DNA from 3 places in the Acerihabitans sp. TG2 genome. Region 1 is predicted to be linked to each of the others. Evidence: predicted binding sites of a transcription regulator. Region 1 holds the regulator's gene; each other region holds the start of a gene.
The links. Region 1 encodes CRP, which controls carbon source genes, mostly activating them, when cyclic AMP is high. Its sites were predicted from a motif close to ATGTGANNNNNNTCACAT; they were not measured.

Region 1 (7,847 bases):
CACGCCGGCGATAAAGGTGCCAAGCGCCATGGATAAACCCAGTAAATCCATAAACAACGCCGAGCCGAGTACCAGTAATAATGCCGCGGCAGTAAAAACTTCACGCACATTGGCCATGGCGATGTAGCGAAACAGCGGTCTTAGCAGATAACGCCCGCCGACCAACATGATGAAAAACGCAGCCACTTTCATGCCAATTTTCATCCAGTCGCTGTGCTCGCCGCCGCCTGCCAGTATGGGAATCAACGCGAGCGCAGGGATAACCGCCATATCCTGGAATAACAGCACGGAAAAGCCCAGTTGCCCGCCTTCGTTGCGATTCATCCCTTTGTCACGCATCAGTTGTAAGGCAATGGCGGTGGACGACATGGCAAGACCGATGCCGCCAATAAGCGCCGATTGCCACGAGGCATGGGTAAAATAAAGCACGGCGCCCAGCAACACCGCAGTAATCACCAACTGGGCGGCGCCGACACCGAAAATAGAGCGTCGTAGCGCCCATAATTTAGCGGGATTGAGCTCCAGTCCGATGATAAACATCAGAAACACCACGCCCAATTCGGAGAAATGCAGGATTTCATCCACATCACGGATAATGCCCAAGCCCCATGGACCAATGGCGATGCCGGCGGCCAGATAGCCGATCACCGCGCCGATACCCAAGCGTTTTGCGATGGGCACCGCCACCACGGCGGCAAATAAAAATAACACCACGGCAGTTAAAAATGACGGACTACTACCCACTACGTTATCCTCTTGGTGTTAACGGCGCGTTAAGCCACTGAACATATTCACCCGCATGGCGTGCGAGGACCTCCGGGTTCTGCCGCCGCGCCCAATAAATCACCTTCGGCGCGACCCACTTCATGCGGCACATGGTGGCGGTTAACTCAAACGGGCGCAAAATGTCATCCATACTATAACGGTTATACCCTCGTTTTTGATAAGCACCTTCCGCCTCGCCGGTGGTGATGATTGAGCGCCAATATTTACCCACCAGCGCGTCTCCTCCTGTTCCGCTGGCAAACCCGCGCGCCAACACCCGATCAAGCCACTCCTTGAGTAACGCCGGACAGCTATAGGTATAGAGAGGGTGTTGGAACACAATGACCTGATGTTCACGCAATAATTGTTGCTCGTGGTGAATATCGATGAAAAAATCCGGATAAATCGCGTAAAGATCATGTACGGTGACATGTTCCAGAGGCTTAACCGCCTGCAACAACACGCGGTTAGCCACGGAATCCTGCGATTCAGGATGGGCATACAACAACAAAACTTTGGGCGGCGGTGCGATCAATTCCCCTCCAAAGCGTCGTCAGGGAGCGGGTTTTCCGCTACCATACTTCGCAAAGTCAGAAACCAGGATCCATTACCCTGGATAGCATTCAGTAATGTCAATTTAACATACTCTTAAACTATGGCGCTTTATGATTGTCTTTTCCTCACTGCAAATTCGTCGCGGTACCCAGGTATTGTTGGATAACGCAACCGCCACGGTCAATCCGGGGCAAAAGGTCGGACTGGTCGGTAAGAACGGCTGCGGCAAATCAACACTGTTGGCGTTGTTGAAACATGAGATTAGCGCCGATGCCGGTAATGTCACTTTCCCCGCCAACTGGTCCATGGCCTGGGTAAACCAGGAAACCCCCGCCCTGGATGTGCCAGCATTGGAATATGTTATCGACGGTGATAGAGAATATCGTCAGTTAGAAGCCGAACTGCAGGCCGCGAACGAAAAAAATGACGGCCATGCCATTGCCACGGTGCATGGAAAATTGGATGTGATTCAAGCCTGGACCATCCGGCCGCGTGCGGCGAGCCTGTTGCATGGCTTAGGTTTTAGCCAGGAGCAGTTACAACAGGCAGTGCGCGATTTTTCCGGCGGCTGGCGTATGCGCCTGAACCTGGCGCAGGCACTGATTTGCCGCTCTGATTTGTTGTTGCTTGATGAGCCGACCAACCATTTGGATCTGGATGCGGTGATGTGGTTGGAGAAGTGGCTGAAAAACTACAGTGGTACACTGCTGTTAATTTCTCATGACCGGGATTTTCTCGACCCTATCATCAACAAGATCCTGCACATTGAACAACAGACGTTGAACGAATATACCGGCAACTACTCTTCCTTCGAGTTGCAGCGGGTCACCAAACTGGCACAACAGCAGTCGCTTTACCAACATCAGCAGGAAAAGGTCGCTCATCTTCAACATTATATCGACCGTTTTCGTGCCCAAGCCACCAAAGCCAAGCAAGCGCAAAGCCGGATTAAAATGCTTGAGCGGATGGAACTGATAGCACCGGCGCATGTGGATAACCCATTCCAATTCAAATTCCGCACGCCGGAGAGTCTGCCCACTCCGCTGCTGAGCATGGAAAAAGTCAGCGCCGGTTACGGTGAGCACACCATACTTAACTCCATTAAGCTCAATTTAGTACCCGGCTCACGCATCGGGCTGCTGGGCCGCAACGGCGCCGGCAAATCCACGTTGATCAAACTTCTGGCCGGGACCCTCGAGCCCCAGTCCGGCAAAGTCAGCCTGGCGAAAGGCATTAAATTGGGCTATTTTGCCCAGCATCAGCTCGAGTTTCTGCGTGCCGATGAATCGCCGCTGCGACATATGACCCGTTTGGCACCTCAGGAAACAGAGCAAGCGCTACGCGACTACCTGGGCGGATTTGGTTTTCGCGGCGACAAGGTTACCGACCCGACTGCCCGTTTTTCCGGTGGGGAAAAAGCCCGGTTGGTTTTGGCGTTGGTGGTCTGGCAACGCCCTAATCTCCTGCTGCTCGATGAACCGACCAACCATCTGGATTTGGATATGCGCCAGGCGCTGACCGAAGCGCTTATCGATTTTGACGGCGCGCTGGTCGTGGTGTCCCATGACCGGCACTTGTTACGTTCGACCACTGATGAGTTTTACCTGGTGCATGACGGTCGGGTGGAGTCGTTCGATGGCGATGTGGAAGATTACCAACAGTGGTTAATTGAGCAGCAGCGCCAAACCTCGCAGGACGTGGACGAGACAGAAAATAGCGCAGCAACCACCAATAATGCCCAGAACCGCAAGGATCAAAAACGGCGCGAAGCAGATTTTCGTAACCAAACCCAGCCACTGCGCAAAGACATCACCCGTTATGAACAGCAGATGGAGACGCTGGCAGCCGACCTGGCAAGCATTGAGAACGATCTGGCGGATTCGTCACTCTATGATAACAGCCGTAAGGCAGATCTTACCTTGTGCCTGCAGCGGCAGGCCAAGGTTAAGTCGCAGTTAGAGGAGGCGGAAACTGCCTGGCTGGATGCGCAAGAGCAATTGGAAACCCTGACCCGTGAATTCGCACAGGAATAACCGGGCTATCTGGGGTAGTCAACGCCAGATGAGCAGCACACAGGCCGCAGTCAACAAACCCATGGCGATGTTAAACGCCGTCCAGGCGCGTTTGCTGCGCAGCAAACGGCCAATAAACGTACCAAAACCCAACCAGATCACGCCTGAGAGAACATTTACGGTGATGATGCCGATGCTGATGGCGCCTACTGAGGTAATATAGGCATTGCCGCTCAGGCTGAAACTCGCCACCGCACCCAAGGCCATCAGCCAGGCCTTGGGATTAAGAAACTGTAACAGCCCGCCTTGGTAAAACGGGATGGGTCTGATGGGTGCATTACCCGCTTCCAGTTTTTCATACGCCGCGGTAGCAATCTTCCAGGATAACCAAAGCAGATAAACGCTGCCGGCGACTTTTAGTATGAAATGAAGGGCTGGATAAAGCATAATCAGGCTGCCAACGCCGAAGGCGACCAGCAGCAAAATGCATTGCATCCCCAGCATAATGCCCAACATAAGCGGTGCGGAACGCCAAAAGCCGAAATTTGCGCCAGAGGCGGTAAGCAGCATATTGTTCGGTCCTGGGGTAATCGCGGCAACCCATAAAAACCCGAGCATAGATAGAAAAAGACTCGTTTCCACGTTTCAGTGGCTCCCTAAATAGCATTACCGATCACGCGATACCCAATAGCGCTCAAACCACGGGAAGCGTGACGGGTATATAATCATGAACGATAACGGGTAATTCGGGACATAATTACATGATTATTCCATGGCAACAAATAGATCCTGAAACGCTGTATAACCTGATTGAATCTTTCGTATTACGCGAAGGGACCGATTATGGCGAACAGGAAAAAACGTTGGCGCAGAAAGTCGACGATGTAAAACGCCAACTAGAACGTGGAGAAGCGGTGGTCGTCTGGTCGGAACTCCATGAAAATATTAATATCATGCCACGCAGCCAGTTTAACGCCCAGTCGCAGACACCGTCCAAAGAGCAGTAACGGGCTGGCACGTCACAGTGAAACATGATAACAATTATCATGAGCTTGATAGCTCGGTGTTTGTTAATCACGCAGCCTTTTCATCCAGCGCAGGATTATCATGTCAACACAGCATCCAATTATTGCCGTCACCGGCTCCAGTGGAGCCGGAACCACCACCACCAGTGTGGCTTTCCGGAAAATATTTCAGCAGCTCACTATTCACGCCGCAGAGTTGGAGGGCGATAGTTTTCACCATTTTACCCGGCCGGAGATGGATCTGGCGATCCGTAAAGCCCGGGATTTGGGGCGTCATATCAGCTATTTCGGTCCAGAGGCCAACGATTTTAGCTTATTGGCACATACCTTTGAGCGCTATGGACTGACCGGCCAAGGAGAGTCGCGCAAGTATTTGCACACTTATGACGAAGCCGTGCCTTTTAATCAAAATCCCGGCACCTTTACGCCTTGGCAACCCTTACCCGAATCCACCGACGTCTTGTTCTATGAGGGTCTACATGGCGGCGTGGTCACCGATCATCAGGATGTTGCACAGCATGTAGATTTGTTGGTGGGTGTGGTTCCCATCGTCAATTTGGAATGGATCCAGAAACTGGTGCGGGATACCGGGGAGCGCGGCCATTCCCGTGAGGCGGTAATGGATTCCGTAGTGCGTTCCATGGAGGATTATATTAATTACATTACCCCACAATTCTCCCGTACCCATATCAACTTTCAGCGGGTACCCACGGTAGATACGTCCAATCCGTTTGCCGCCAAGGCGATCCCCTCACTGGATGAAAGTTTTGTTGTCATTCATTTTCGCAGCTTAAAGAATATCGATTTACCCTATCTGTTGGCCATGTTGCAGGGGTCGTTTATTTCCAATATTAATACCTTGGTGGTACCCGGCGGAAAAATGGGCCTGGCCATGGAATTGATCATGGGACCGCTGGTGCAACAATTGCTGGAAGGAAAACAGATTCAATAAGACGCGGCACCTTGGTGCCACACCTTATCCGCCAAGGGGGGTTGGCATGGACATAGCCTGCCTTGTGATCTGTGGGTAGCGTTGCGACGGTCTTGGCGTCACTATCTCAACGCATGTCAACGTATGGCGACGTTTCCTAAGCGTGGGGGACAAGCGTCTCGCCGCGCACTTCAAAACTATGGGTCATTCGCACCGACTGGCCCAGCATCAGCGACACAGAACAGTATTTTTCCGCTGAAAGCGCTACCGCCCTTTCGACTGATTTGTCGCTAAGATCGCTGCCGGTTACGATGAAATGTAGATTGATATAGGTAAATATACGCGGCGCCTCGTCACGACGTTCAGACGTCAGTTTCACTTCACAGTCACGTACATCCTGCCGCCCTTTTTGTAAAATCGATACCACATCTATCGCACTGCACCCACCAACCGACATTAATACCATTTCCATAGGACTCGGCGCCTTTTCTCCGGCATTGCCATCCATTAAAACCTGATGGCCCGAGGCGGACTCACCCATAAATGACAATCCCTCGACCCACTTTACCCGTGCTTGCATGAGATGACTCCAGATGAAAAGCGTTACACCAGACTACATATTTGTCTGAAAAGTGGCAATGTTAGCGAACATACATCATGCTGATGCAAGACAACAGAAGACACTGCATCAAACCTATGTTAAAAACAAGGTTGGATCGGCTCATTGATAATGAAAGGGCAAGAGTCCGATCAGAACATCACTAAAACCAGACCCTAATATGTTCCCTTACGTCGCTCCGTTTACTGCGGAGTAAGAGAAATAGCACAGCGTCGTAATAGGGAATACGCTGTCCTTCATCAGGACAGCGATGACAAAAGAGGATAACAACGAATGGTTCTTGGCAAACCGCAAACAGACCCTACTCTCGAATGGTTCCTGTCACATTGCCATATTCATAAGTATCCATCGAAGAGTACGCTTATACATCAGGGCGAAAAAGCAGAAACGCTTTATTACATCGTTAAAGGTGCCGTCGCGGTGCTGATTAAGGATGAAGAAGGCAAAGAGATGATCCTCTCCTATCTTAACCAGGGGGATTTCATTGGTGAACTAGGCTTATTCGAGGAAGGTCAAGAACGTAGTGCCTGGGTACGGGCGAAAACCGCCTGTGAAGTGGCCGAGATTTCATATAAGAAATTTCGCCAGTTGATCCAGGTGAATCCGGATATATTGATGCGTTTGTCCGCACAAATGGCCAATCGTTTACAAGTCACCTCCGAAAAAGTGGGTAACTTGGCATTTTTGGACGTTACCGGGCGAATTGCCCAAACCCTGTTGAATCTGGCGAAGCAACCCGATGCCATGACCCATCCCGACGGTATGCAAATCAAGATTACCCGTCAGGAAATAGGCCAGATCGTCGGCTGCTCGCGTGAAACGGTAGGACGTATTCTGAAAATGTTGGAAGATCAAAACCTCATCTCCGCGCACGGGAAAACTATTGTCGTTTACGGTACGCGCTGATAGTGTCATAAAACGGGCGTGGTGCCTTGCGCCACGCTTTTTTTTCGTGAGCTCGTCGTTAGCGAATACGTTGTCGCGCCGGTTAAAAGAACGCCGGGAATAACGAACACCCGGCGCACCGCTTAGTCATCAGCGCCGACAACCTTGGCCACGGCTTTTTCAAAGCGCGCCATGCCCAGTTCAATATCGTCGAACCCCACCACCAGCGATGGCGCAAAACGCATCACGTCCGGACCGGCGACCAGCAGCATCACACCTTCAGCCGCACTGGCATGCAGGAATTCGCGCGCGCGCCCATGGTACTGGGGCTGTAACGCGGCGCCCAATAGCAAGCCCATACCACGGACGTCCTCAAACAGATGGTATTTTTGGTTTATCTTCTCCAGGGCGCTGATAAAGCGGTCGTGTCGTTCATTGATGCCCGCCAGCACTGCCGGCGTATTAATCACATCCAAGGCGGCTTCCGCCACCGCACAGGCCAGTGGGTTACCCCCGTAGGTGGTGCCATGGGTACCTACCGTCATCACCGAAGCAATATCTTCGGTGGTCAGCATGGCGCTGATGGGAAACCCGCCACCCAAGGCTTTTGCCGTGGTCAGGATATCGGGCAACACGCCGTAGTGCATATAGGTAAATAACTTGCCGGTGCGCCCCATGCCACACTGTACTTCATCCATGACCAACAGCGCCTGGTATTCATCGCACAGATCACGCAATCCCTGCAGGAACTCTGGTGTGGCAGGCATAATGCCCCCTTCACCCTGAATAGGTTCGACGACAATCGCGCAAGTATGATCATCCATCACGGCTTTTACCGCAGCCAAATCGTTGAACGGTACGTGGACGATATCCGCCGGTTTTGGCCCAAAACCATCGGAATATTTAGGCTGTCCGCCCACCGAGACGGTAAATAGCGTGCGGCCATGAAACGCATTATGAAACGCAATAATTTTCGTTTTGTAGGGACTGTGACGGGTGACAGCATAATGGCGAGCCAATTTGAATGCCGCTTCATTCGCCTCACCACCCGAGTT
Region 2 (7,847 bases), on a different contig from region 1:
GACATCGATTTTCATTCCTCTGAAATAAGTTTGGCTTGTGTAATATGCGGTTTTCAGCAACATTCTAGGGTTAGTGGTGGTTAACCAACGGAGCATCGTCGCTAATGATAGGCTCAATTTGCAGCGCGTCGTTACGTTGTTGGCGCTGCGCCAGATCCGACTGGATGGTCTTCATTGTGACGTCATCCAATTTATAAAAACGCGTGAGCCAGTACAGTACTAAATAGGACAATGATGGCCCGACGGTCAGCAAGCCGATAATCCCGGTGGAGGCCAGCGCGGTTTGTGTCGGTGAGCCGGCCTGGTAGCCAAACCAGCCGAGGGAAAAACCGACCAGCGCGCCCGCGACGGCCATGCCCAATTTCAACGCAAATAGATTGCCGGAGAAGGAGAGGCCGGTAATACGTCGACCGGTTTTCCATTCGCCATAATCAGCGGCATTGGCCATCATATTCCATTTGAATGGCTGATACATTTGATGAAAAAATCCAATCAGGAAATACAGCGGAAATACTATGCTAAGCCATTTTGGCGGCATAAAAAACATAATAAATCCGAACACCACCAATAATAAATTGATGTTTTTAAACATGCTTATCGCGTTAAACCGTTTGGCGAAAAAACCCGCCGCCATTGCGCCAAGTATGGTGCCGATAACGCTGGTGGTGATAAATGCTGTTTTCATGGCGGTTCCGGTCAAATCGCTATGTTGTGGGTCGAGCATTAAATATGTGGCATAATAAAGTGTGGCGGCGCCGCGCATAACACCGGCCATGCTGGAAAAAAATGTAATAATGGCCACGATACGCCATTGGTCGTTGGACAATAAATTTTTAAGATCGCTTAGAACGCTTTCGTTGCCTTTTTCCTGTGGGTAAATTTGCTCACGGGTGGAGAAAAAACACACAAAAAGCATAATAACCGCCAACGTACCCATCACCGCCATGGTGTATTGGTAGCCCAACTGTTTATTGCCGCGGCCAAAATAATCCACCATCCACAGCGTGCCGATAGACACTACCAGCCCAGCGGCGGATGAAATGGTAAATCGGTAGGATTGCGCTGATAAACGATCTTTTTCATCGGAAGTGATAACGCCGCCCAACGAGCAATAGGGGATATTAATAAAGGTGTAAAACAACATCAGTAAGGTGTAGGTAATATAGGCGTAAACCAGCTTGCCGGTGCCGGTGAGATCCGGTGTGGTAAAGGTCAATACCGCAATTACCGCGTAAGGGACGGCAAACCAAACCAGCCACGGACGGAAATGACCCCAGCGGGTTCGAACCCGATCCGCTAATAGGCCGGTCAACGGGTCTGAGATGGCATCAAGCAAACGGGTGACCAAAAACATAACGCCGACCGCAGCGGCTGAAATACCATAAATATCGGTATAAAAATAGGTCAAGAACATCGTAACGGAAGAATAAACAATGCCACAAGCGGCATCTCCCATGCCAAAACCCATTTTTTGCCAAGTGGTTAACTTTTTTATTTCTGTCATTATTACTCTCCAGGGATAATGTAGGAAATACCTGTTGAAAACACCTTCAGTGTAGGGAGAGTGTCCGGTAAGAGAAATTCCAAATTCAGTTAACAGCTTTACGATTTTTGTTATATGCGATAGATGTCACAATTAGGACAGATCGTACAGTGAAAAAAAGTTAGGTTATAATGATGAATATGACAAAAAAACTTAAATAACAATTAGATATATAAGGTATACCAAAAGATAAGCAGTCATATAACTTTTTTGACTATCGATAAAGGAGTGCGTTGGATGCCCTGAAATGTGTAATAAATATGCGATTATTCACACTACCACGGGGTTATTAGAAATAGATATTATACCAATAACCTGTGAGCGTGGGGTCAGCAGTACAGCAGCAAATCAGTATGGCAAAAACGCGTTGCCGCAAGCCAATCAACCGAGGACGTCCTTACCCCGATGCACTGGTGTTAAAGGGGGCGGCCTTTGACGAGTTTTCTGATCCAAAACCGGTTAGGGCTGAGCGCCACGGACTGATCCACGCTGAGCGGTAGCGGTTCGTCGAAGATTTGCCCCGCCAATAGCTCTGCCGCCAGAGGCGCGGTGCATAAACCTCGTGACCCTAGGCCTCCCAACATAAACAGGTTGGCATGAACCGGTGCATCCACCGTAGGGGCGCCGGATTTTCGTTGCTTGGCCCAATCGCCGTAGGCCTGCAGGGTGGCCTCATAATCGGGCACATTGCCTACCATGGGTAAATGGTCACGCGCGCTGCTGCGCACACCGCAGCGTGCTTGTGCCGCCCCCACATCCACGGACAACGCCCAGGGCTGGTCGGGTACGCTGGCCAGTAGACGATCGCGGTTCTGCTGCTGCTCTTGCGGGCGGTAGTCGACGTTATCGTCATCGCGATGGGCGCTGGCTCCCAGACAGTGCGTCTGATACCCGGGGCTGGCGGGTGTAAGGTAACCGTCATAGCACAGCACCTGCTTCAAGGGGGCCAGGTCCGCCACTGCGGGAATATGGCTTACCTGGCCGCGTACGTTGGTCAGTGGCAGCGGCGCGGTAATGGGCCATTGTAGCAGGCGGTGACCGTTAGCCAATATCACCGCGTCATGGTGGGCGGTGCCACCCTGGGCGAAGTCCAGTATCCAGCCGTGCTCGCCACCGGTGAGATGCTGTACTTCATGGCCATAGTGAACTGTCAGCCCCCGGTCTTGCGCCAGCCGCAGTATTTCGGCGGTAAGCTGTTGCCCATTAAGCCAGCCGCCCAGCGGATAAGTGGCGCCGGCACAACCGGTTTCTACGCCGGTCAGCGCGGCCATCTCACTTTCAGCAACGCAATGGACCAGTTCCTTGGGCCAGTCCGCCGCCAGGATGTGGTTTAGTTTGTTTTGAGCGCGTTGATCATAAGCCAGTTGTGTTACGCCACACCACAGATGCTCAAACACCATGCCTTGGCGTGCACACCGCTGGTAAGTTGCCAGCGCGAAGGGAAAAGCATTGGCGAAAAACGCAGATAATTCATCGTCTTCGTTATTTAACAGAGGATACAAGGCGCCTTGTCGATTGCCTGACGCGCCTTGCGCCGGAGCCATATCGGCACAATATAAACTCACCCGTGCTCCTCGTCGTTGCAGGGCCAATGCGCTAAGCGCGCTGGCGATGCCGCCGCCGATAATCGCCACGTTTTCAGGGTGGGTGGCGGCGCGGCGTCGATAACAGGGCAACGTGGGGTTACTGTCGGGCAATGCTGCGGTATTTTCGAGCGGCTGGGCTTGGGGGTTCAGGATGCCAGCCAACATTTCCCGCTTACGGCCGAACCCCACTCTTTTGCCAACATTGAATCCGGCCTGCAGTAACCCGCGTCGCACAAACCCGGCCGCAGTGAAAGTGGCGAAAGTGCCCTGTGGGCAGGCAAATCGGGCCATGGACTGAAACAGCCCTTCGCTCCACATGGCAGGATTCTTGGCTGGGGAAAAACCGTCAAGGAACCATGCGTCCACGTGACCGGCCAGGTTGGCATCCATTGTCGGTAATAGGGCGTTGACCTCGCCGTACCAGAGATCGAGTGTGATCGTCTCTGCGCCGAGGATCAATCGGTGGCATCCCGGCGTGGCTAAGGGCCATTGTTGGCGTAACTCGCACGCCAATGCCGCCAGTTCAGGCCAGTGAGCATGGGCCAATGCTGCGTCATCCACCCGCAACGGGAACTGTTCGACACTGATAAAATGCAGTCGCTTCAGTTGATGAGCCGGGTTCTGGCGCCGAAAAACAGCAAACGCCTGCCATAAGGTGAGAAAATTTAGCCCAGTGCCGAAGCCGGTTTCCGCCACGATAAATACTGGCCGCGAATGGTGAATGAACCGCTCGGGCAAGGCGTTTCCGGCCAGAAAAACATGGCGGGTTTCTTCTAGCCCGTCTTGATCGGAAAAATAAACGTCATCAAACTGTCGGGATACAGGTGTACCGTTTTCATTCCAGTTCACAACAGCATGGTTGATTGGGGCGTGATTCAAGGCTACAGGCTCATTTATTAGGGAGTGAGTGGATTCTAACGAGGTGTGCTTTATGGCGCAAATTTCGCAAACATCGTCTGATCGGACTTGTTCAGCTTACAACTGTACGCTAGAGTGCGTCACAGAATCTCATATAAAAATACAAGAGGTATTAAATGAAACGTGCAGTGATTACCGGCCTGGGGATCTTATCGAGTATTGGTAATGACCAGAAAGAAGTCCTGGCATCTCTGCAACAAGGTCGCTCCGGAATTACTTTCTCTCAGGAATTGAAAGATTCTGGTATGCGTAGCCATGTTTGGGGCGACATTAAACTCGATACTACCGGGCTGATTGATCGTAAAATTGCGCGCTTTATGAGTGATGCTTCCATTTATGCTTACCTCTCTATGGAACAGGCGATTAAAGATTCAGGCCTAGAACCCAATCAGGTTTCCAACGATCGTACCGGGTTGATTGTCGGGTCCGGTGGCGGATCCCCGCGTAACCAGGTTGCTGGCTCCGACGGCATGCGTGCGCGTGGTTTGCGTGGTGTGGGACCTTATATGGTCACCAAAGCCATGGGGTCAGGCGTTTCCGCTTGCCTGGCAACGCCGTTTAAAATCCGCGGTATCAATTATTCCATCAGTTCTGCCTGCTCAACCTCCGCGCACTGTATTGGCAACGCGGTGGAAATGATTCAGTTGGGCAAACAGGATGTGGTGTTCGCCGGCGGCGGTGAGGAACTGTGCTGGGAAATGGCGTGCGAATTTGATGCCATGGGTGCGTTGTCTACCCGTTATAACGAGACACCGACCAAGGCATCGCGGACCTATGATGTCAACCGCGATGGTTTTGTTATCGCCGGTGGTGGTGGTATCGTGGTGGTAGAAGAACTTGAACACGCGCTGGCGCGCGGCGCGCATATTTATGGCGAAATTATCGGCTACGGTGCTAATTCAGACGGGGCAGACATGGTGGCGCCTTCTGGTGAAGGAGCGATCCGTTGCATGAAGATGGCGCTCAAAGATGTGGATACGCCAATTGATTATCTCAATGTGCACGGTACCTCAACGCCGGTGGGCGATCTTAAAGAGCTCTGGGCCATTCGGGAAACCTTCGGTAGCCAGCATCCGGCGTTTTCTTCCACTAAGGCCATGACCGGGCACTCCTTGGGCGCGGCCGGCGTGCATGAAACCATTTATACCCTGTTGATGTTGGAACACGGATTTATTGCCCCGAGTATCAATATCGACGAGCTCGATCCGAATGCCGAAGGCATGAACATCATTACCACGATGACGGAACGTCCGCTCACTACGGTTATGACCAACAGCTTTGGTTTCGGCGGTACCAACGCGTCGCTGGTGATGCGCAAATACCGCTAGTCTACGATACGCACTCGGGTCTCGCCCGCTAAAGTCCCCCGGCGTCCAGCCGGGGGACTTTCTCACCTAATGCCTTCCCGCCGCAATGTGCCTCTGTTGCGGCCTCATATCAACACCCAAATCAGCACCAGTACCGCGAGCAGCGCCGCGCCAACAATCCAACGCGAGCGGGTTAACCCCGGGGTTCTTTCCACCGGTACGGTGGCAATAAGCGGACTTAAGGCGGGTTGCAGCAATCGACTGTCGGTGGTCTGATGCTGGCTTTGTGTGCGGGTCAAGCGATGAAGAAACAAGAACTGCATCACCGCACTAACTTGGGCGGGCGTCAATATGCTTTGCGGTTGCGCGTTGAAATGGTGCAGACAGTAATCCGCTATCGCCCGTTGCTCGTCGTCGTTGGTCGGCTGCTTAAACACGGCCTGGACTGAGGATAACGTCGGTGCAGTTTGCTGCGATAGCGTCATATGGCCCTGCAAAAATTGCATCAGCAGTTGGTAATGGCGGGCCGGGATGGGATCGCCGGATTTTAGTCCCATCATGGTCATGACGCTTTGCCTGATATCCGCCGGTGATTCACCGGTGAGCGCGGCCAGACGAATGATTTGCTGGTTTAGCGCATGATGCTCGGCCGGCAGCAGCGTTCGGTCGGTTATCGCGGTCTGCGGCGGCTGAGGGATATTCAGTTGGCCATTTTGCAGCAGCGCCACCACCTCCAGTAATTGCGCCGGCTCCAGTTGACTTAATACGGTGTGACCGAATTCGCGGCGGATATATTCGCTCACCGCCTGGCGGTTATTACCCTTGGGCAGTAGATCCGTCAGCTGTTGCATCAGTTGACGACCACCGTGGGTTTGCTGGGCCTGTTCGAGGCGGGTTTGCAAAAATTGCTCTGCCGGTTCGAACTGGCGCGCAGTCAGCTCACTGTCATTGGTGATATGCAATTGATGACGCAAGGCAGCCCAGATTTCCGGGGTTTTGCTATTGCTCAGCGTCATGATCTTGATAATCAATCGTTCCAGCGATGTGCGCTGTGCCGTGGTGAGCGGTTTTTCGCCATCTTTCCCAACACCGACAGATCCGCCGGTTACGGCGTCGTGGGGGGGGTCACCTGGTAAAGGTGTACCGGGACCGCTTACAGGTTGCATATCACTTATCCTTTCCCATCGGGGGCACGGGTATCGACCCGTCATGCTTCGGGTTGCGGGTGGGTTGACTGCGGGCGAATACCGAAGGCTTACCTGAGCCGTTCTGGATTCACTCGTTAGCCGCCTGCCTGCGACGCGAAATCTATTGGGTATAGCAAATAGTGCGGCGAATCATAACAAGTTGCTGAATGTTGCGGTAGCGGGATGCGTCAGGATGGCATTTTCTGCGCCGCAGGTACGTGTCAACGCAGCAGTATTCGCAATCGCTGTGCCCGTATGACTCGGTACAGTGTAATCCCACTGTTGATGACGTGGTAGTGATGCCGTTGCCCATGGCGAAAAAACATTGCGACAAACGCCGTTAACACCGGTGCAAGCATGATACGCCTCGACGTGTTATTGGCACTCGCACGCAGGCAGCGCATTATCTGTAAATGTAAAACGCTTATCTATACGCCAAGATAAATCTAATAAAAATAATATCTGTAGATATTAAATTCTTATTAAACGTCTGGTGATTAGTACGGTATTTTTAATCGAAACGCTATAAATTTAAGTATCTAAAAAAGGAAGATGCCTTCCTTTTTTTTTATTAAGTACGATTTAATTGCCGAAACAAACACTCGTATTCATTTAATTAATAATTTACAGGTCACTTATGCCTCTTATTTCTGCTTCAATAATACCGCTGGCCAGTCAGAGCGTGGTACAATTCACTTTAGAACCTAATTCCACTATTGGTCAGCGATTTAATTCAGCGTCTAATATTGCTTATTCTCGTCAAGCTGCATTAGCTGCAATTGAAAAAAAACTCCCGAAAAATATCGTGGACGAAATTAAAGTCAGGAATGCAAGGGAGATAAAAGGCGAACCATCTCATAAGGTTGCTGATTTGCCTTATAGAGGCAATAAAGATTGCAACTTGAGCCGTGACATGGGAGTTATTGATTACCATAGTAGCTTTAAACCATTCGAACAAGAAATCATTTCATCTGTAAAGTATCTTGAAACACTACCGTGGGAAAATGTTGGAGACTGTTATGGTAATTTGGAAATTATTAAAATGGTCGCCTCCAGTGCCACAGATAATGACCATCTCACCAAAATGATCGCAACATATGGTATGATCATTAACACACCAATGTATAATAACAATACCTTGCTGCATTTTGCTGCCAAAAATGGGTTTTCCCCCACCGTGAAAACCTTGATCCAGTTTGGTGCGCATATTAATGTGAAAGACGTAAATGGTTTGACGCCTATGCATTGGGCCAGCAGGCAGGCTAATGTAAACGTCGTTAAATTGCTTATTAAAGGGAAGGCTTCT
Region 3 (7,847 bases), on a different contig from region 1:
TATCTGTGAGCTCCATTCCCGCAATCGCTGGTGGCTGGCCCTTGAACTGGGTTTTATCCACAATCCATTCGCTGAACGTCTCAACCGTCACCGCTAGGGGGTCCTGAGTACCGGCTTCGGCCGGGGGTACAATGCGGTCCACCGCCGAGTCGACAAAACCCACGTGCTCTTCGACCCAGGCGTGATACTGTTCAGGCAGAGCCTTGAGCACGTGCTGTTTGAGTTGACTGGTGCCGCGAACCATATTTTCACAAGCAATAATATTGAGCGGGAGCACAGTCCCCGCGTCGTGGCGTTTGATCAGCCCTTGCGCCACAGTACCGGCAATCCGTTCCAGGATCTGCGGCCCTACGGCGGTAGTCACCAGGTCTACGGTGGCAATCAATGCCACCACATCTTGACTGGTGCTGTTTACCGCGCTCACATGGCTGACCGTGTCCACATGAGATTGTTCACCCACCACATGGACCTGATATTCACCCCTGGCGTTCAATGCATCCAGCACCGTTTGGTTCACGTCAGCAAATACCACCTGAACCTTGGCATCGGCCAATAATTTACCGATAAAACCTCGACCGATGTTTCCCGCTCCGAAATGTAATGCTTTCATAATATTAACCTTGGATTTTCCGAGTTAAAAAGGGGCCACTGTAGGCCCCCTCTCACATTTAACCTTTCCATTACCCGTGGCGGCGCCACTGCCGCCCTCTTTTGCACACGTGTTGGCAATGCCGGTTCATTCGAACCGCTTACCTACGCAAGCGATTAATGCACTCGCTGACCGCGCCGTCACGCAACATCCCTTGGCTTAGGCGTTTCTATTACTTTTGAGCAGCGCCAAGACCTCTTCCACCTCGGTGGTGTTAGTCAAACGGGCAATGACCGCCTCGTCGTCCAACGCATTGGTCAGACTGGTGATAACCTGAATATGCTCGTTGTTGCGCGCAGCAATACCGATGACCAGACGGGCAATATCATCCGCCTCGTCACCAAAACGCACGCCGTCAGGGTACTGACAGAATACCACCCCGGTACGCAACACTTTATCCTTGGCCTCAATGGTGCCATGAGGTACCGCAATGGACTCGCCCAAATAGGTGGACGTCAGCCGTTCACGATCCATCATGGCATCGACATATTCCGGCAGCACGTAGCCCCCTTTAACCAGTTGTTCGCCGGCAAAACGAATCGCCTGCTCTTTGTTATCCGCATGCTGGCCGAGGAAGATATTCGCCTCCGTCAGGCGGAACAGATTTTGTTCGCTATCTTCAAAACTGTCATCCAGCGTGGCGATCACCTTTTCCTGGTTGGCCTCATTTTTTTGCACTGCCACCAGACGTGCCACCAGATCGGTATACAGTCCGCTATCCAAAAAATTGGTCAGCGAAATATGTTGAGCCTGAGGCGCATGACGCATGGCGCGCTCAGTCAGATCGCGATGAGTTATCACCAGATCCACATCTTCGGGCAGGCTATTGATAGCGGTATTGGTCACGCTGATATTGGTTAACCCAGCCTCTTTGACTTTTTTACGCAATACCCCGGCACCCATGGCGCTAGAGCCCATGCCCGCGTCGCAAGCAACGATAATTTTGCGCACTGCGCTCAAATCATTGCCAGCGCCAGCGTTAACCGATGCGGTCAACCCTTTGGACTGAGCCTTCATATCTTTGATGCGACGGGTCGCGTCTTCCAAATCGTCGCCTTCTTTCACTTTCATACTTTTCAGCAATATAGAGGCCACTACAAATGATACGGCAAACGCCGCGACAACCGCTGCGATATTGGCAAAATAGCTGCCTTTTGGCGTCATCGCCAACACCGCCAAGATCGAACCTGGAGAGGCCGGAGATACCAGGCCGCCATGCAGTACGCTCAGTGTAAACACGCCGGTCATGCCACCCAGGATAACCGCAAGCAACAAACGCGGGTTCATCAGCACATAAGGGAAATAGATTTCGTGGATACCACCCAAGAAGTGGATGATAGCTGCGCCGCCAGCGGACTGTTTAGCATTGCCGCGACCAAAAAACATATAGGCCATCAGTACGCCCATACCTGGACCCGGATTGGCTTCAATCAGGAAGAAAATTGACTTGCCGGTTTCGGTAGCCTGCTGAATGCCCAACGGCGAGAAGATACCGTGGTTGATGGCGTTATTGAGGAACAGGATTTTCGCCGGTTCAACAAAGATTGATGCCAACGGCAGCAAATCGTGGCGTACCATCATATTGACGCCCAATGCCAGGGCATGCGAGAGGATTTCAACCAGCGGTCCGATAGCCAGGAATGCCACGATAGCTAGCAGCATGCCGATGATACCGGCAGAGAAATTGTTAACCAACATCTCGAAGCCGCTTTTGATTTTGCCGTCGACCATCCGATCAAAACGCTTGATTGCCCAGCCGCCCAGCGGACCCGCCATCATGGCGCCCATGAACATAGGGATATCAGCCCCGGCAATGACACCCATGGTAGTGATTGCGCCGACTACGCCGCCGCGTTCACCGCCAGCCAGTCGCCCGCCGGTGTAACCGATCAGTAACGGCAGCAGGTAGGTTATCATTGGGCCGACTAATTTAGCCAAGGTGGCATTCGGCGCCCACCCGGTCGGTATAAACAGCGCGGTGATGATCCCCCAGGCAATAAAGGCGCCGATATTCGGCATCACCATATTACTGAGGAAACGGCCAAAATTTTGTACTTTGACCTTGATATCCGAAGAAGACATAAACAAACACCCCTATTGATACGCGCCGGATCATAAGGGCGCGTGAAAATTGTTGCGACAGTGTTGCACAATCTGTCGGTGGTTCTATTAACAGCGCGACTCTACCACGACCCGATGACGAAGCGTACCTAGCGGTAAAAATGTGACAGAAATCACGCCATACCCCCCTGATATGGCCCTATATAGGTGATATTCATCACAAATATTTTATGTAAATAAAGCACAAGCCGTTTTTTTAGCCACTTCTGGATGAAAAAATGTGATGTACATCACTTATCGTGGTTGTGTATTTGTTTTATAAATGTGATTTACATCACAAATTATTTGCGGACTGACGCTCATTACCCCCTACAAGCCTGACTGCACAAGGCTCGGCCTTCAAAAAACCAAAGATGAGTAACAGGGTCTGTAAGAAATTTACCATTCATCCGGCGATCGTCTGGACGTAAAGGAGGGGTATGCGCGCAGGCTGTGACAAAAGCGTTAACGGCCGGTGATGACAGCGATGTCATTGAGCGCCTCAACGTAGTGGGGCAATGCGGGGAGCTGCCCCATTGCCGGTTAATTTACGCAATGGGACAACGGACGCCTGGCGTGTCCTCAGGCTAGGTTATGACAACGGCACCAGCGTTAGCGAAGGCGTGGCCTAGTGTACGCCAGCGGCGGCCTGGGCCTGTACTAACTGTTGCTGCTGGGTTTGTAAACCCGCCATCAGCTCATTGTACTGAGTCGCCTGCAACCGAGTGGGAAACGCGATGGAGTTGGCGCCGTAGGTGACTTGAGCACCTTGCATATTCAGAAAATTACCCACTTGAACCAACGTTTCGGATAACGTTGCGGCACTGGTCACCACCGGTGTCACATTCTGGGCTGGCTGGGTAACCAGCTTGGTATAGACCTGGGCATACAACGCTTTCAAATCATCAGGCTGCTTAAGCGCGACACGGGCATCATCAGCCTGTTTTTGCAAACGCTCAATTTGTGGCCCCAGCAGATTCAATGCACCTGCTGCTTGCTGTAAATCGCCCCGATGGGAAAGATAATCCTGCGGCACCCTGATCTGGTTAATTTGATCGAGTACCGGCATAAGGCTGGCGTTAACAGCCTGCGTATATTGTTGGGTGAACGTCAGCAAGACTTGATAATCGCTGACATAGGTACCGAATTTTTTCTTTTGATCCTCACTGAGGGTCGGCAAGCGTTCACCACCAGGCAGTATCGTGGTTTGCAGGAACTGCATAAACGCCTTACGTTGATCCGGTTCTTTATCGCCGCAGGCGGTAAGTTGCACCGCCAACAGTAGTAGTACTGGCATCATCAGCACATAGCGGTAATGCGCCAGTCTGTCCCTTAACATCATGACCAATACTCCCGTAAAATCATGTCTCTATTACATTGCATGGATGCCCGTGTGGGCACCCTGATGCGGATATGCTGCTAAGCCTATGCCCGTTATACCCAGGTTGCAGGTGCGTCGGCCTTCCTGCAACGCGAATTATTTAAGGTATATCCCCGTCATACTTCACGCTGCAGGTTCGTTGGCTTACCTCGCTCACCCCAGTCACTTACTAGAGTAAGCTCTTGGGGATTCACTGCGTCGCCGCCTTCCTGCAACGCGAATTATTTAAGGTATAGTCTCATTTCAAGCTTACAGCGGCGTCAAACGTCGCTTACAGCCGATGACTCGTCCGATCGGGCCACGCCAAGCGGCGGCGTTATGTTTCCACCACGCCGCGCCAACGCAACTATTGCAGCAACGAGATATCGGCAACCCGTAGGAACAGTTTTTGCAGCTGATCCAACAGGGTTAAACGGTTGATACGCACGGCATCATCGTCGGCCATCACCATGACCTGATCGAAAAACGCATCTACCGGCTCGCGTAGCGCCGCCAATTCTACCAACGCGTCCTGGTAGCGACCTTCGTCAAACAGCGGCTGCAGTTTATCGCGCAATACCGTCAGGTAGGTGGCTAACTGGATCTCGGCCACTTCCTTGAGTGTAGCCGCTTGTACGTCCTGGTTGAGCTTATCCGTAGCTTTAGCCAAAATATTCGATACCCGCTTATTGGCAGCGGCCAATGAGGCGGCGGCGTCCAGGGTACGGAAATAGCTCACCGCCTTCACCCTGGCGTCAAAATCCGCCGGGCGGGTAGGACGTCGCGCCAGCACCGCCTGGATGGTATCGACACTATGGCCCTCTTCCTGGTACCACGCGCGGAAACGGCCGAGCATAAAGTCGATCACATCATCCACCGCGCGCAAATTGCTCAGCTTTTCACCATACAACCGCACGGCTTGCACCGTCAGGGTTTGCAGATCCAGCGGCAACCGCTGCTCGACGATAATGCGCAGCACGCCCAGAGCTGCGCGACGCAGGGCAAATGGGTCCTTGTCGCCCTTCGGGTGTTGGCCGATGCCAAAAATGCCAGCCAGAGTATCCATTTTCTCGGCGATGGCTACAGCGCAGGAGACCAATGTGGACGGCAGCGCATCACCGGAAAATCGCGGCTGATACTGCTCTTTCAACGCCAGCGCCACTGCTTCGGGTTCGCCGTCGTGGCGGGCATAATGCATGCCCATCACCCCTTGGGTGTCGGTAAATTCAACCACCATATTGGTGACCAAATCACACTTGCTCAACAGGCCGGCACGGGCGGCTTGTTCAGCATCGGCACCCATCTGCTCGGCAATCCAGCCGGACAGCGATTCGATACGGTCGCTCTTATCGCGCAAGCTGCCCAATTGCTGTTGAAACAGTACGCTATCGAGACGCGGCAAACGATCCGCCAGCCGCACTTTGAGATCGGTGTTAAAGAAAAATTCGGCGTCCGCCAAGCGTGGCCGTACCACTTTTTCATTACCGGATATCACCTGCTGCGGATCTTTTGATTCGATATTGGCGACAAAGATAAAATGCGGTAACAACTGCCCCTGGCGGTCATAGACCGGGAAATATTTCTGATCACCTTTCATGGTATACACCAGCGCCTCAGGGGGCACAGCGAGAAATTTTTCCTCGAATTTCGCCGTGAGCACCACCGGCCATTCCACCAGCGAGGTCACTTCCTCCAGCAGGCTATCGGTCAAATCGGCAATGCCGCCGATCTCCCTGGCCGCCGCTTCAGCGTCACGCTTGATTTGCGCCTTGCGCAGATCATAATCGGCCATCACTTTACCGCGTTCAAGCAGCAGGGCAGGATATTGATCAGCGTTATCCAACGTCAGTTCCGCCTCGCCCATGAAACGATGTCCGCGCAGTATACGGGCGGAGTCGATCCCCAGTACCCGGCCCGGAATCAGCTCGTCGCCCAGCAGCATGGTCACTGTGTGCACCGGGCGGATAAACTGGGTATCGTTTTCCCCCCAGCGCATCATTTTCGGCACGGGTAGCTTAGCCAGGACAAGGTTCACCATATCGGCCAGCAGTTCTTGGGCACGGCGACCCTTCACTGTCGCCCGGTACAGCAACCATTCCCCTTTATCGGTGATGGTACGCTCAGCCTGCTCGACGGCGATGCCGCAACCGCGCGCCCAGCCTTGCGCCGCTTTGGTGGGCTGACCATTGGCATCGAAGGCCTGCGTTATGGCAGGGCCGCGTTTTTCAACTTCCCTGTCAGCCTGGGATGCACTCAGATCAGCGACTTTTAGCGCCAGGCGACGGGGAGAAGCGAACCATTTGATCTCACCATGGGGAAGATTAGCGCTATCAAGTTCAGCGCCGAATAACGTGGCAAAGGATTGCGCCAGGTGGCGGAGTGCCTTCGGCGGCAACTCTTCCGTACCGATCTCCACCAAAAAAGTATGTTGCGTCATGAGCCGGCCTCTTATTTCTCGTTCTTCTTGCACATCGGAAAACCCAAGGCTTCGCGCGAAGCGTAATAAGCCTCAGCAACGGCTTTGGTCAAGGTGCGAATGCGCAGGATATAACGCTGCCGTTCGGTAACTGATATGGCCTTGCGGGCATCCAGCAGATTAAAACTATGCGCCGCTTTCAAAATACGCTCATAGGCGGGCAGCGGCAGCGGATGCTCAAGCGCCAACAGCATCTGCGCTTCTTTTTCGTACTGATCAAAACAGACGAACAAGAAATCGACGTCGGCATACTCGAAGTTGTAGGTGGACTGTTCCACTTCATTTTGATGGAACACATCGCCATAGGTGGTTTTACCCAGCGGGCCGTCGCTCCAGGTCAGGTCATAGACACTGTCCACGCCCTGCAAATACATGGCCAGACGCTCCAGTCCATAGGTGATCTCACCGGTAACCGGACGACATTCAAGGCCACCCACTTGCTGGAAATAAGTGAATTGTGTCACTTCCATGCCGTTGAGCCACACTTCCCATCCGAGTCCCCAGGCGCCAAGCGTCGGATTTTCCCAGTTGTCCTCAACAAAACGGATATCATTAATGGTCGGATCCAGACCCACTTCTTTGAGCGACCCGAGATAAAGTTCCTGGATATTATCCGGTGACGGCTTGATGATGACCTGGAATTGATAATAGTGCTGCAGCCGGTTGGGGTTTTCACCGTAACGGCCGTCAGTGGGGCGGCGCGACGGCTGGACATACGCCGCGGCGATAGGTTCGGGACCGAGCGCTCGCAAGCAGGTCATAGGATGGGACGTACCCGCGCCGACTTCCATATCCAACGGTTGGATAATAGTACAGCCTTGACGCGCCCAGTAGTCCTGTAAGGTCAGGATCAAGCCCTGAAAGGTCTTGGGGTCAAACTTTTGCATGTTGAATTCGCACGCGATAAAAGTGGGTTTATTAAGAATGCGCCAGTATACCCTCTGGCGTTAAGATATACAGCCCAATTAAGGAGCTAAAGCGATGATTCGGCCGTTTCAATCCGACGACATACCTGAGCTGCTGGCGCTTTGGCTGGAAAGCACCACCCTTGCCCATCCGTTTATCCGGGCAGATTACTGGTTGGAAAGCCTGCCCCTGGTGCGGGACGAGTATCTGCCGCAATCCCTCAGTTGGGTGGATGAGCGTGATGGCGAAATGACGGGATTTATCAGTATCCTAATGGGGCAATTTATCGGCGCAGTATTCGTCGCGCCACGCTATTATCACCAGGGTATCGGGCAGGGGCTCTTGGCGCAGGCCAA

Region 2: SJI19_RS00900 (glycoside-pentoside-hexuronide (GPH):cation symporter) is a predicted target of CRP. The motif match lies at 1,619-1,636, and genes of this name have one in related genera.
Region 3: SJI19_RS05240 (PTS mannitol transporter subunit IICBA) is a predicted target of CRP. The motif match lies at 2,989-3,006, and genes of this name have one in related genera.

What each region holds. Positions count from the first base shown of each region.
Region 1 covers NZ_JAYGJO010000009.1:9,083-16,929, forward strand. Annotated here, with positions in the region: gene kefB (glutathione-regulated potassium-efflux system protein KefB) at 1-744, opposite strand, end outside; gene kefG (glutathione-regulated potassium-efflux system ancillary protein KefG) at 749-1,297, opposite strand; gene SJI19_RS10015 (ABC transporter ATP-binding protein) at 1,431-3,353, shown strand; gene SJI19_RS10020 (LysE family translocator) at 3,372-3,974, opposite strand; gene SJI19_RS10025 (YheU family protein) at 4,094-4,339, shown strand; gene SJI19_RS10030 (phosphoribulokinase) at 4,440-5,309, shown strand; gene SJI19_RS10035 (OsmC family protein) at 5,446-5,868, opposite strand; gene crp (cAMP-activated global transcriptional regulator CRP) at 6,181-6,813, shown strand; gene argD (bifunctional acetylornithine/succinyldiaminopimelate transaminase) at 6,936-7,847, opposite strand, start outside.
Region 2 covers NZ_JAYGJO010000001.1:189,573-197,419, forward strand. Annotated here, with positions in the region: gene SJI19_RS00895 (glycoside hydrolase 43 family protein) at 1-5, opposite strand, end outside; gene SJI19_RS00900 (glycoside-pentoside-hexuronide (GPH):cation symporter) at 71-1,504, opposite strand; gene mnmC (bifunctional tRNA (5-methylaminomethyl-2-thiouridine)(34)-methyltransferase MnmD/FAD-dependent 5-carboxymethylaminomethyl-2-thiouridine(34) oxidoreductase MnmC) at 1,960-4,008, opposite strand; gene fabB (beta-ketoacyl-ACP synthase I) at 4,164-5,375, shown strand; gene flk (flagella biosynthesis regulator Flk) at 5,480-6,520, opposite strand; gene SJI19_RS00920 (ankyrin repeat domain-containing protein) at 7,179-7,847, shown strand, end outside.
Region 3 covers NZ_JAYGJO010000004.1:161,657-169,503, forward strand. Annotated here, with positions in the region: gene SJI19_RS05235 (mannitol-1-phosphate 5-dehydrogenase) at 1-610, opposite strand, end outside; gene SJI19_RS05240 (PTS mannitol transporter subunit IICBA) at 809-2,731, opposite strand; gene SJI19_RS05245 (DUF3053 domain-containing protein) at 3,378-4,088, opposite strand; gene glyS (glycine--tRNA ligase subunit beta) at 4,477-6,546, opposite strand; gene glyQ (glycine--tRNA ligase subunit alpha) at 6,558-7,472, opposite strand; gene SJI19_RS05260 (N-acetyltransferase) at 7,567-7,847, shown strand, end outside.